Regions from separate parts of the Amycolatopsis echigonensis genome, predicted to be linked through region 2. Evidence: riboswitches for the same ligand, from Rfam matches in the RefSeq annotation. Region 2 holds a riboswitch; the other holds the start of a gene.
The links. Region 2 has a riboswitch for thiamine pyrophosphate ahead of ATK30_RS25825 (thiamine ABC transporter substrate-binding protein). Riboswitches for the same ligand answer to the same signal wherever they lie in the genome.
Positions count from the first base shown of each region.

Region 1 (6,819 bases), 690 kb from region 2:
GTCGGGAAATGGCGGTACACCGTCGCGACGCCGAGGCCAGCGCGGCGCGCCAGCTCGCTCATCGACACGTCCAGGCCCTCGGTCTCGAAGGTGCGCTCAGCGACCTCGAGGATGCGCGCGCGATTGTGGGCGGCGTCAGTGCGCAACCGAGTGGATTTTTCCGGCACTCTCTCACTTTACGCGAACCGGAAGACCCTTTCCACTTTCCGTGCTAGAAGTGGAACATGCCTTCCACTTCGATGCGAGCCATCACCTACGACCGCTACGGACCGCCGGAAGTCCTGCGCGAGACCACCGTTCCGACGCCGGTGCCGGGCCCGGGCGAAGTGCTCGTCCGGGTGCGCGCGCTGTCGGTCAACGGCGGCGAACTCGCCATGCGGTCGGGGAAGCTGCTTCCGTTCAGCGGCAAGCGTTTCCCCAAGCGGATCGGCGTGGACCTGGTAGGCGAGGTAGTCGAGCCCGGGACGAGCAGGTTCGCCGTCGGCGACCTCGTCTGGGGCGGCGGGCGACGGATGGGCACCGCCGCTGAGTACTACGCGATGGCCGCCGATCGGCTGGACCACGTGCCGGCCGGGCTCGATCCCGCGCAGGCGGCGTCGCTTCTGGCGGGCATCACCGCGATTACCGCGCTGCGCGACAAAGCCCATCTCATGCCCGGTGAACGCCTGTTGATCCGCGGCGCGACCGGCGGGGTCGGTTTCGTAGCCACCCAGCTCGGCAAGGCGATGGGCGCGCACGTGACCGGGCTGGCCAGCGCCAAGAACCTGGAGCTGGCAAGGGAACTCGGCGCGGACGTCGCGCTCGACTACCGCGATCCGGGCGTCCTCGGGAAGTTCGACGTCATCCTCGACACGGTCGGCCGCGACCTCGACACGTTCCAGCGGCTGCTGACCCCGCGCGGACGGATGGTCGCGATCGCGTTCGACCTCGCCCATCCGGCCCGCACGCTCGGCTACGTCGCGGCGAACTCGCTGCGGCCTGCCCGCTGGGTACGGGCTTTCAGCGGGAACCCCAAGGCCGATCTGCTCGCTGATCTGAGCCGATGGGTCACTGCCGGGTTGGTGCGGCCGTTGGTGGATCAAGCGTTTCCGCTGGCAGACATTGCCGACGCGCACCGCGCGCTCGAAAGCGGCGGTGTGCGCGGCAAAATCGTCGTCGAGGTGTAATTCAGCGAGGCGGACTCGACGCCTGCGCCCAAAACCGCTGCGGTACCCGTCCCGCGCCGCGTGCCAGGTACCCGGCTTCCACCGCGCTCCGCATCGCCAGCGCCATCCGTTCCGGATCCGCCGCCCGGGTCACCGCGGTCGACAGCAGCACCGCGGAGCAGCCGAGTTCCATCGCCAGCGTGGCGTCCGACGCCGTGCCGATCCCCGCGTCCAGCACGATCGGCACCGACGCGCGCGAGACGATCAGCTCGATGTTGTGCGGGTTCCGGATGCCCAGCCCGGTGCCGATCGGGGCGCCGAGCGGCATCACCGCGGCGCAGCCCGCCTCCTCCAGGCGGAGGGCGAGCACCGGGTCGTCGTTGGTGTAGGCGAACACCGTGAACCCGTCCGCCACCAGGCGTTCGGCTGCTTCGAGGGTTTCCAGCGGATCGGGCAGCAGGGTGCGGTCGTCGGCGTGGACTTCGAGTTTGATCAGGTTCGTTTCCAGCGCCTCGCGGGCCAGCTGGGCGGTGAGCACGGCTTCGGCCGCCGTCCGGCAGCCCGCGGTGTTGGGCAGCAGCTCGATGTCCAAGCGCCGCAGCAACTCCAGCACGCCGGAGCCGCCCTCGGCGTCGGCGCGGCGCATCGCCACGGTGGTGAGCTGGGTGCCCGACGCGACCAGCGCTCGTTCCAGCACTTCGAGATTCGCCGCGCCACCGGTGCCGATGATCAATCGCGACGACAGCTTGTGTTCGCCGATGATCAGGTCGTCCATGCTCAACCTCCTTGAACCGCAGTCAGCACTTCGAGCTGCGCGCCCTTCGGCACGACCGCCTCTTCCCATTCGCCACGCCGCACGACCTCGCCGTTGACCGCGACGGCCACGCCGCGGCGTTCCGCTCCCAGCGCGTCCAAGACCGCGGAAACGGTGCTGTCGTCGGGGAATTCCCGCCATTCGCCGTTGACCTTGATCTCCATCAGACTCGCTCCTTCTCGACCAGACGGGCCGGCGTCGCCGCGGCGACCTCCGGGGGCGGGGCTTCGCCGGCCAGCCACGCGACCACGGCGTCCGCAGTCGCGGGTGCCATCAGCAAACCGTTGCGGTGGTGTCCTGTCGCCGCGTACACGCCTTCGCTCACTTCGCCGATGTACGGCAAAGCGTCGCGGCTCGCGGCCCGCAGTCCGGCGGCGACTTCCACCAGCTCGTACTCCGTGATGCCGGGCAGGATCCGTTCCGCGCCTTCCAGCAGCTCGCGTACGCCGCGCGCGGTGACAGCCTGGTCGAAACCGGCCTCGTACTGCGTCGCGCCAAGAACCAGTTCGCCGTCTTCTCGCGGTACCAGATAGATCGGCCGTCCTTCGACCATCGCGCGCACTGTGTACGGCGGAGGAGGCAGACAGCCGCGACGCGGACGCAGCCGCAGGATTTCGCCCTTCAGCGGGCGTACGGCGTGCTCCAGCGACGGATGCAGCTGGCCGGTCCACGCTCCGGCAGCGAGGATCACCGGACCGGACACCTCAGAGAGGCTCTGCAGCCGTTCGCGACGGAACTCAACCCCACGCTTCGTAGCCGCTTCGCTCAGCGCTGTGAGCAGTTTCCGGTTGTCCACCGCCAAATCGCCCGGCACGTGCAGGCCGCTGCGGACCGCGCCGAGGCCTGGCGCGAGCCGCTTCGCCTCGCGGCCGGTGAGCGTCTCGACGTCGCGATCGAGCGAACGCAGGTACTCGGCGAGGATGTCGAGGTGCCCGGCGTCGGCGCTGTCGAACCCTACGACGATCGTGCCGTGCTCGGCCAGCCCGGGATCGGTGCCTTCGGCGGCGAGGTCCCGCGCGAAGCCCGGCCAGCGCCGCAGCGACGCTTCCCCCAGGCTGAGCACGGCTTCCTCGCCCGGCCACGCCTCGGTGACCGGCGCGAGCATCCCGCCGGCCAGCCAGGACGCGCCGCCGCGCACCGGATCCGGGTCGACGACCGTGACGCGCCATCCTCGGGCGGCCGCGCGCCAGGCCGCGGACAGCCCGATGACGCCGCCGCCGACGACAGTGACGGTTGTGGTGCTGGTGTTCACAGTGGAATCACGCTCCCTGCGCCGGCATGACCCGGATCAGGTTCCACGGTCGGAGCGGCAGCTCCCTCTCAGCCCGTGCCTCGGGCTCCCGTGCGGACCCCCACACCGTAGCGCGCGGGTAACGTCACCGCCATGCCTGCCTTGACCGGAGACCAGATTCGCGCCCGGCTAGCCGACGCTCGGCTGTACTTGTGCACCGACGCCCGTGCCTCCCGCGGAGACCTCGCCGAGTTCGCCGACGCCGCACTGGCCGGTGGCGTGGACATCGTGCAGCTGCGGGACAAGACCGGCGGCGCGCCGCTGGAGGCCAAGCAGGAGATCGCGGCGCTAGAGGTCCTGGCGGAGGCCTGCGCGCAGCATGGAGCGTTGCTCTCGGTCAACGACCGGGCGGATGTGGCGCTGGCCGTCGGAGCTGATGTCCTGCACCTGGGCCAGGACGACATTCCGGTATCGCTCGCGCGCCGAGTCCTGGGCGACGACGTGGTGATCGGCCGGTCCACCCATTCGGAGGAGCAAGCAGCGGCAGCCGCGGTCGAAGACGGAGTGGACTACTTCTGCACCGGCCCCTGCTGGCCGACGCCCACCAAACCCGGCCGCTCCGCCCCCGGCCTGGGCCTAGTCCGCTCAACCGCAGCGATCGGCACGACCCGACCCTGGTTCGCGATCGGCGGAATCGACGAGACCCGCCTGCCAGAAGTCCTGGACGCAGGCGCCTCCCGCATCGTCGTGGTCAGGGCCATCACCGAAGCAGAAGATCCAAAAGCCGCCGCAGAAACACTAAAATCACAGCTCCCCTAACCCCCAACAAAACCGCCACCAACGCACCCACAATCGAGGCACCCACACCACCCCCGCACCCCGATACGAAGCCTCCCTGCGGTTCGGGGGTGCTTGTCAAGGCATCTTTCCCGCCTTGACAAGCACCCCCGAACCGTCAGCACACTCAGGCTTCGGGGTGCCCCACCGCACCATCCACCCGCAATGTCGCCGCCAGGCGACGAGCCGAACTACTGCCCCGCATTAGACGGAACCGCAGGCGCAGTAGGCGTCTGACTAGCACTAGGCACCTGCGAACTAGTCGTCGGAGTCGCAGACGAGGACGGCGTACGCGTCGGCTGCTGCGTAGCCTGCGAAGACGGCGGAGCGGACTGCGTAGTACTCGGCACCGACGTCGGGGTGTTCTGCCTCGACTCCCCAGACGACGGAGTCTGCGGCGCAGTGCTAGGCGTGTCGTCCCGGCGTTGATCCTGATGCTGGCTGGTATCCGGCTGCCGAGGAATCAACCCCGTAGACACGCTGCCCTGAGTCGACCAATCCAAGCCGAGCAAGACCACCAACGCGGCGACAAAGGCAACGGCACTCGACCCGATAACCAACGGCCACCGCATCTTGCGCAGCTTCTCGCCCAGAGTCTCAGCCTTCTCCGGTTCAGTCGGCTTCAGTTCGGACAACCGAACCGTAGGCATGTTGGCCAAGTCAGCAGGGAGATACACCGTCGGAGCCTCGCCAGGCCCGGGCTGGCGAACCTGCTGGCTGAGGCCAGGCTCACGAACCTGCTCGCTGTGGCGGGTCTGGCGAACCGTATCGCCGGGCTGACGAACCGCATGGCCGAGCGGCACGCGCACCGGGGCGAGGCTGCCGCGGCTTCGCCGGGCCGCCGTTTCCATCGCCTTTCGCGCTGCCTCGCGAGTGCGTTGCAGAGAACGCAGGTACAACTCACCGCCGACCGTGCTGACCACACTGGCCACTCCGGCGCCGATGACCGTTCCCGCGACCCCCAGCGTCGAACCCAGCAACGCGGCGGTGACCGCCGCCAGCGCCGAGGCCAGCACCGAGGTCATCCGGAGGTTTTTCTCCTTCTTCTCCGGCGCTTCTTTCTGCTCCTCGCTCATGATCCCGTTCTGATCGTTTCCCGCCCGTTGTTCTCTGTTTCTTCAACGGTTAAGTCGTCCGAGACGCTCCCCGCGTTGCCCCGGCGTGAGGGACGCCACGTTGACTGTCCACAATGGATGGACTAAAGCTCACACATTCCTGACATACTCGCCCCATGCAGCTCGTGACGATCACCGACATCGAAACCGCGGCCGGGCGGATCAAGGGCACCGCGGTGCACACCCCCCTGCTGCGTCAGCTCTGGGTTCCCGGCGAATTCTGGGTGAAACCCGAGAGCCTGCAACCGATCGGCGCGTTCAAGATCCGCGGCGCGTACAACGCGATCGCCGCGCTCACCGACGCCGAACGGGAACGCGGAGTGGTCGCGTATTCGAGCGGCAACCACGCGCAAGCGGTCGCCTACGCCGCCCGCGAATTCGGGATTCCCGCGGTGATCGTGGTGCCGGACGTCACTCCGCGACTGAAGGTCGAGGCCACCCTCCGCTGGGGCGCGGAAGTCCGCGAAGTGCCGATCGCGGAACGGGAATCGGCGGCGCTCGGACTCGCCGAGGAACGCGGTCTCACGCTGATCCCGCCGTTCGACCACCCGGACATCATCGCCGGGCAGGGCACCGTCGGTCTGGAGATCGCGCAAGACCTGCCGGACGTCGAGACCGTGCTGGTCCCGATCAGCGGCGGCGGCTTCGCCTCCGGCGTCGGGACCGCGATCAAGACGAAATGCCCGAACGCGAAGGTCTACGGCGTCGAACCGGAACTGGCGGCTGACACCGCCGCCAGCCTCGCCGCGGGCAAACGCGTCGACTGGCCCATCGCCGACCGCGCCCGCACCATCGCCGACGGTCTGCGCGCGCAACCGTCCGAGCTGACCTTCGCACATCTGCAGCGCGTCCTGGACGGCGTGCTCACCGTGACCGAGGACGAAATCCGCGACACCGTCCGGGTGCTGGCCCAGCAGGGCCGCCTAGTCACGGAGCCGAGCGGCGCCACCGCTCCGGCCGCCTACCTGCACCACGCCGACGAACTCCCCGGCGGACGCACCGTCGCGATCGTTTCCGGCGGCAACATCGATCCGGCGATGCTGGCCGAACTGCTCGCCTGACGCCGGGCGGTCACCAGTTGACGGTCTGGCCTTGGCGGTCCAGATAGTGCAGCCCGCCCTTGCCCGCCCAAGCCTCGATCGTGTCGGCGACGCCCGGGATGCTCTCGTCGATGGTCAGCCGCGCGCGGGGCCCGCCCAGGTCCGTCTTTACCCAGCCGGGAGCCATGAGCAGCAGCGTGCGCGGGTCGTCGGCGTGCCGCGCGGCGTAACTGCGCATCAGCTGGTTCAGCGCGGACTTGCTCGCCCGGTAGACCTCGAAGCCGCCGTTCGTGTTGTCGGCGACGCTGCCCTGACCCGACGACATCACGCCAATGGTGCCCGTCGCGGGGACCAGGTCCCGCAGGGTCTCGACGGCGCGCATCGGGCTCAGCGCGTTGGTCACCATGACCTGGACGAAGTCCTCGGTGGACACGTCGGCGAAGGTCGCCGCTGGGTCGGTCGTGTAGTTGGTCCCGGCGTTGACGAACAGCAGGTCGAACGCCGACCCGGCCAGCCGCTCGCGCAGCGCCGCGACCTGGCCGGGCACCGCGATGTCGACGGTCTCCACCGTCAGCCTTCCCTCGGCCGAGCCGGCCAGCTCGTGCAGCGCGGAGGGCGTGCGCTCGGTCGCGGTGAC
Region 1 is NZ_PJMY01000003.1:3,683,410-3,690,228, reverse strand. It holds gene ATK30_RS22450 (TetR/AcrR family transcriptional regulator) at 1-167, opposite strand, end outside; gene ATK30_RS22445 (NAD(P)-dependent alcohol dehydrogenase) at 225-1,166, shown strand; gene thiG (thiazole synthase) at 1,168-1,920, opposite strand; gene thiS (sulfur carrier protein ThiS) at 1,923-2,123, opposite strand; gene thiO (glycine oxidase ThiO) at 2,123-3,211, opposite strand; TPP riboswitch at 3,208-3,313, opposite strand; gene thiE (thiamine phosphate synthase) at 3,344-4,009, shown strand; gene ATK30_RS22420 (RodZ family helix-turn-helix domain-containing protein) at 4,219-5,103, opposite strand; gene ATK30_RS22415 (threonine ammonia-lyase) at 5,259-6,203, shown strand; gene ATK30_RS22410 (SDR family NAD(P)-dependent oxidoreductase) at 6,214-6,819, opposite strand, start outside.
Region 1: it holds a riboswitch for thiamine pyrophosphate, as region 2 does, so the genes downstream of both, thiO (glycine oxidase ThiO) here and ATK30_RS25825 (thiamine ABC transporter substrate-binding protein) in region 2, are expected to answer to the same signal.

Region 2 (6,819 bases):
GCGGCAGCGAAGACCGAGAAGCGCTTCAAGGTCGTGGCGTCCGTCACCGGTGCCAACTTCGGACGGCTCCAGCGAGAGATGGCGGGGCAGAACGGCGGCGTCATCCAGGCGCTCAGCACGATCGGCCAGCAGCGCACCGCGGAGGCGCGCGGCGAGCAGAGCGCGGTCAACGGGTTCCTGCCTGAGACGGCTGAGGCCGCGAAGCAGACCGGAGACATCGACATCATCGAGGCTTTCGAGTACTACCGCACCGACCGCGGGCAGGCGGAGCACGGCTGCGTCCTGTTCGAGGCCGCGCACGGCACGGCGGTGCTGGGCTGGGACGCGTTCTACCTGGCCGAAGAACTGCTCGACCAGCCGCTGCTGATCGTGATCGGCGACAAGGATAAACAGGGCGCGTTCGGTGCTTACCGCGACGGCCACGAGATCTACGAGCGGGCCGCGTCCGCCGACAAGACTCTCCTTGAGATCGACGGTGCTTCGCACTACGACCTGTACGACCGTCCGAACGGGGCGGGCGAGGCGTTGAAGACGATCGTTCCCTTCTTCAACGACAAGCTCTGACCCGCAGTTCCGAACGAGTCGACCATCGCCTCGGCAGGACGGCGGTCCTGCCGAGGCCAGTGTTCAGCTCAGTTCGGCGACGCTGGGAACGACCACGCCGTACAGATCTCCGATGGTCGCCAGCGCGCTGGCGTGCAGCTGGTCAGCGCTCACTTCCCCGGCCGGAGTCGGCAACGGCCGCGTGGCGCAGGCGTCGGCGACGACGGTCGGGTGGTTGCCTCGCAGGAACGCGCCCTCGGTGGTGAACGTGACGCACATGTTGGTCATGAACCCGGCGATCACCACGTTCTTGTGCCCGGCCGCGTCGACCTTCTCGCCTAGGTCGGTGTTCACAAACGAGTTCGGCGCGCCCTTGACGACGACCGGTTCGCCCTCGATCGGAGCGACGTCCGGGTGGATGTCGCCGATTTCGGCTCGGATGTCGTACGGCGTGCCCTCGCCGCTGTCGTGGGCGACGTGGATCACCTTCGCTCCGGCGGCGCGGGCCTTGGCGAGCAACTCTTTCGCCGCGGTCAGTGCCGGCCGCCAGCCTTCCAGCTCCATCACGCCGCGGGTGTAGGTGTTCTGGTAGTCGACCAGGATCAGCGTCGCGTCGGCCAGCGTCGCCGGGGTCTGGTCGAGACCGCTTAGCTCCCGCAGCGTTTTCCTTGCCATAGTGGGGTTTCCTCTCGTTTCCGTTCCGCACGACCGACGCTAGACTCGGCGTCGGATGTCGGCAATGACATGCGAAGCGCAGAAACCGACATGGGAGTGCGATGAAGAGGCTGCTGGTCGTCGTCCTGTTCGACCAGATCGACCTGCTCGACGTGACCGGTCCCGCTGAGGTGTTTTCCTTGCTCCAGCGGGAAATGAGCCGTCCGACCGGCTACGAGGTGGTGCTCGCGGCGGAGACGCTGGAGCCGGTGACCACCTCGGCCGGGGTGCGCGTCGTGCCGGACGTGACCTTCGCGGAGCTGTCCCGGAAGGCGATCGACACCCTGATCGTGCCCGGCGCGGTGACCACCAGGGAGAACGGGAAGGTCATCGCCCGATGCGACCCAGCGGTGGTCGAGGAGGTCCGTCGCCTGGCCGCGCGGACGCGCCGGGTGGCGTCCGTCTGCGTCGGCGCGCACATCCTCGCGGCGGCGGGGCTGCTCGACGGCAAACGCGCCACTACGCACTGGTCGACCGCCCGGCAGCTTGCCGCGGAGCATCCAGAGGTGACCGTCGACGCGGACCCGATTTTCATCCGCGACGGTTCCGTGTGGACCGGTGCCGGGCTGAGTGCTTGCCTCGATCTCGCGCTGGCCTTGGTGGCCGACGATTTCGGCCCGAAATTGGCTTCGCGGGTGGCTCGTCAGCTGGTGATGTTCCTGCGGCGGCCGGGCGGGCAGAGCCAGTTCAGCGTGTCACTGGAGCCCGCGTCCGCGACCCGGCGGGTGGACGAGCTGCGGCAGTACATCGCGGCTCATCTGGCCGATCCGCTGACGGTGTCCGATCTCGCCGCGCATGCGCACGTGACGGATCGGCAGATCACGCGGGTGTTCAAGGCGGAGTTGGGGATGACGCCCGCCGCCTACGTCGAGCACGCGCGGGTCGAGGCGGCGCGGCACCGGCTGGAGACGACTGACGAGACGTTGTCACGGATTGCCGGGGTGTGCGGATTCGGCACTGTTTCGACGCTGAACCGGTCTTTTCGGCGGACTCTGAACACGACGCCTAATGAATACCGAGAGCGGTTCCGGATCGGTTAGTGGCAGCGGAATATTCCTTGCCACGGCCGCGCCGCCCTGGAGGTATCGCGACGACGTGCTGAGTTACACCTGCCACCTGGCGGCCTTGATGGCGGACGGCACCGATCTCAGCCAGGTCGAGGAAGTGCGCGCGCCGTCGGGCAGGACGCTCCCGTCGGCTCCGTGGCGTTCATGATCGCCTTCGCGGCGACCGTCGTGGTGCAGCTGAGGAAGGCCCGGCGGCGCAAGATCGCGGCGCTTCCGAAACCGACAGCTCGCCTCGTGAAGGGGCGACGCTTCAGGTGGCGGTGAACCCCGAGAACCCGGCCGAATCAGTCCCCGAGGGGACGACCGGGTCCGGGGTGATCGGCTGCGCGTCGATCGCGATCGGGATCATCGGGATCGCCATGTTCTGGTTCATCCGGATGTTCCCGCTGCCGTAACGGCTCAGCCGAGCAGGCCGAGCACCACCATCGACAGGAGGACGACGGTGGGCGCGAACACCGCGACCCAGGTGCGCTGTGCGGCGGTGAGCTGGGCGGATGTGCTGTTCATGGCGGGTCCTAGCGGGGCGAGTGCCGATGATTACCGCTGGGTTAGCGCCTTGATCTAGCTCACCGTTACCGCTTGTGATCAAGGTCACGGCGGTTGCGCGCGGTGTGCCACAGCACCCCGCCCGCGGCGGCCACCATCAGGCCGAACGAACCCATTCCCACCACGAGTGCCTGGACCATGCTGGCCTCCTTTCGTCGCGTCTGTTCGGAAGACGCGCGAAGGGGCCGTTCATGGTGCCAGGGTTGCCGACGTCACACCTGGTCAGCGGGCCGCCACGACCTCGTCGATCTGCTTGGCCAGTGCGAAATCGCGTTCGGTCAGGCCGCCTTCGGAGTGGGTGCTGAGGCGGAAGGTCAGGGTGCGCCAGCGGATGTCGATGTCGGGATGGTGGCCGGCCTCCTCGGCCAGTTCGGCCACCCGGTCCACCACCTCGATCGCCGCCGGGAAGGACGGGAGTTCGGTCGTCCGCACGATGGTGTCGCCCTCGCGCCGCCACTCCGGAACGGTGCCGAGGGCCTTCTCCACTGCCGAGTCGTTCAATAGCTGAGTCATCCCTCCATGGTGTCGGCTACGCTGCGGCATTGCCACGGGAGTCCGGTACGCCGGGCTGAGAGGCGGGCCGTCAACCCGCGACCGTTCGCACCTGGATCCGGATCATGCCGGCGTAGGGAGGCCGTATCGCTCTCCCTTATCCGGCGCAGTGCAGGAGGGGAAGAATGATGTCGCGGACCGTCCGCACGGTGGTGGGCCTCGCCACGGTCTCGGTGCTCGCCAGCGCCTGCTCGCTGTCCGGCGGCGACTCCGGCGGGTCGTCCGCGAGCTCGGACCAGCAGACGCCGACCGTCACGCTGGTCACGCACGATTCGTTCGCTGCCCCGCAGGACGTGCTCGACGCCTTCCAGCGCCAGTCCGGGATCAAGCTCAAGATCCTCAAATCCGGCGACGCCGGCGCGCTCACGAACAAGCTCGTCCTCACCAAGGGCAGCCCGATCGGCGACGTCGCGTACGGCGTCGACAACACCTTCGCCTCGCGTGCGCTCAACGAGGGCGTCTTCCAGCCCTACACGAGCCCCGAGGCCGACCGCGGCCCGCAGCGCTACTCCGTGGACCCGCAGCACCGGCTGTCGGCGGTCGACCTCGGCGACGTCTGCGTGAACATCGACCCGGCGTACTTCGCGAGCAAGGGCCTCCCGGAGCCGAAGAGCTACGACGACCTCGCCGACCCCAAGTACAAGGACCTGACCGTCGCGGAGAGCCCGGCCACCGCGTCGCCGGGGCTGGCCTTCCTGCTCGGCACGGTCGCGAAGTACGGCGAGGACGGCTGGAAGGGCTACTGGCAGAAGCTGAAGGACAACGGCCTCAAGACCGTCAGCGGCTGGGAGGAGGCCTACACCAAGGACTTCTCCGGCTCGTCGGGCAAGGGCCCGCGGCCGATCGTCGTGTCCTACGCCTCGTCGCCGGCCGCGGAGGTCGGCGAGGACGGCAAGCCGCGGACCAAGGCGCTGCTCGACACGTGTTTCCGCCAGGTCGAGTACGCAGGGGTGCTCACTAACAGCAAGCAGATCCCGCAGGCGCAGAAGGTCGTCGACTTCCTGTTGTCGCAGCAGTTCCAGACCACCGTCGCGGCGAACATGTACGTCTACCCGGCACGCCAGGGCGTCGAACTGCCCGCCGGCTGGGCCACCGCGGCTCCGCTGCCGCAGGCGCCGGCCACCATGCCCGCGGACAAGGTGCAGGCAGGCCGGGAGAAGTGGATCGGGGAATGGCGCTCGCTCATGGGCGCGTGATCCCCGCGCGCACTATCGGGCTCACGCTGCTCGGCCTGCTGCCGGTCGCGTTCCTGGTGGTGTTCTTCGCCTGGCCGGTCGTCGCGATCGTCGGCCGGGGGTTTTCCGCGGGCGGCGTCGACACCGTGCTCGGCGACCCGCAGACGTGGCGGCTCGCCGGATTCACGCTGGCCAGCGCGGCCGCGTCGACCGTGGTCGCGGTGCTCGCCGGGCTGCCGGTCGCGTATCTGCTGGCGAGGGTCCGGCTGCCCGGGGTCGGATTGGCGCGGACGATCGTGCTGGTGCCGTTCGTGCTGCCGACCGTCGTCGTCGGCCTGGCTTTCCGGGCGATCTGGCCGGACGGCGGCGTGCTGCCGCTCGTCCTGGCCAACGCGTTTTTCAACGTCGCGGTCGTTGCGCGCACGGTCGCCGGGCTGTGGACGCACCTCGATCCGCGAGCGACCGAGGCCGCGCGGGCACTCGGTGCCTCGCCGTGGCGGGCGTTCCGGTCGGTGACGTTGCCCGCGCTCGGCCCGGCTGTCGCGTCTGCCGCCGCGGTGGTGTTTTTGTTCTGCGCCACCAGTTTCGGTGTGGTGTTGATCCTCGGCGGCGGGACTTACCGGACGCTCGAAACCGAGATTTACCTCCGGACGGTCGACCTGCTCGACCTCTCCGGCGCGGCTGCGTTGTCGTTGATCCAGTTCGCGGCCGTCGTCGCCGCGCTGGTGCTGGGGGCGATGGCGCGCCGGAAGCGGGAGAACGCGGTGAAGCTGCGGTCCGCGCAGGTGACCGCACGTCGGCCGCGCGGCGGGGAGTGGTGGACGGTCGGTGCCGCGGTCGTGGTGCTCGGTCTGCTGCTGACGCCGATCGTCTCGCTGCTCGTCGAGTCGGTGTCCGGTTCGGACGGATGGAGTCTCGCCGGATACCGGGCGCTGAACACCGTCGGGCAGAACGGCGCGCTGCAGGTATCCGGCTGGATCGCGGCACAGAATTCGCTCGCCGCGGCCACCGACGCGACGCTCCTGGCGATGGCCGTCGGGCTGGTCGCCAGCGTCGTGCTCGTGGCGCTTCGCCGTTCGCCGGGCGGGCTCGCGCGCGGGATGGGCGAGACCATGGACATCGCGTTGATGCTGCCGTTGGGCGTCTCCGCGGTGACCGTCGGCTTCGGTTATCTCGTGACGCTCGACGCGCTGCCCGGCGACCTGCGCACGTCGCCGCTGCTCGTGCCGTTCGCGCAAGCGCTGGTGATCATGCCGCTGGCGGTGCGGATGATCCTGCCGGTGCTGCGCGCGGTCGACGTCCGGTTGCGCCAAGCCGCGGCGACGCTCGGCGCGAGCCCGCTGCGAGTGTGGCGGGAGATCGACTTCCCGCTGGTCGCGCGGTCGGTGGTGGCCGCGGCGGGCTTCGGGTATGTCGTCGCGCTCGGCGAGTTCGGCGCGACCAGCTTCCTCGCCCGGCCGGACGCGCCGACGCTCCCGGTGGCCGTCGCGACGCTGATCAGCCGGCCGGGGGAACTGAACAACGAGATGGCGTACGCCTCGTGCGCCCTGCTCATGGTGGTGACTGTGGCGGCGGTGGCGCTGATCGACCGGTTCGGTTCGGTCCGCGGCCGCAGTACGGTCGGGGAGTTCTGATGGCACTGACGGTACGGGACCTGACTGTCCACTATGGATCGTTCGCCGCGGTCCGCGACGCGAAGCTGGACATCGCCGACGGCGAGGTGCTGGCGTTGCTGGGCCCGTCCGGGTCGGGCAAGTCGACGTTGCTGCGCGCGATCACCGGGCTGGAGCCGGTGTCGTCCGGTTCGGTGTCCTGGGACGGCGCCGATCTCGCCGCGGTGCCGGTGCACAAGCGCGAATTCGGTCTGGTGTTCCAGGACGGACAGCTGTTTCCGCACCGCGACGTTGCCGCGAACATCGCGTTCGGTCTGCGGATGCACGGCGTGCCTCGCGAACGGCACGCGGCGCGCGTCGAGGAACTGCTGAAGCTGGTCGGCTTGGAAGGATACGAACGGCGACGGGTGACCGAACTGTCCGGCGGCCAGGCGCAGCGGGTCGCGCTCGCTCGCGCGCTGGCTCCGGAACCGCGTTTGCTGCTGCTGGACGAGCCACTGTCCGGATTGGACGCTGGACTGCGCGAGCAGCTGGCGATCGATCTGGCGGATCTGTTGCGGCGCAGCAAGATCACCGCGCTGCTGGTGACGCACGATCAAGAGGAAGCGT
Region 2 is NZ_PJMY01000003.1:4,369,595-4,376,413, forward strand. It holds gene ATK30_RS25805 (alpha/beta hydrolase) at 1-564, shown strand, start outside; gene ATK30_RS25810 (cysteine hydrolase family protein) at 628-1,218, opposite strand; gene ATK30_RS25815 (GlxA family transcriptional regulator) at 1,320-2,297, shown strand; gene ATK30_RS46930 (hypothetical protein) at 2,575-2,697, opposite strand; gene ATK30_RS25820 (4a-hydroxytetrahydrobiopterin dehydratase) at 3,093-3,383, opposite strand; TPP riboswitch at 3,408-3,519, shown strand; gene ATK30_RS25825 (thiamine ABC transporter substrate-binding protein) at 3,551-4,618, shown strand; gene ATK30_RS25830 (ABC transporter permease) at 4,594-6,231, shown strand; gene ATK30_RS25835 (ABC transporter ATP-binding protein) at 6,231-6,819, shown strand, end outside.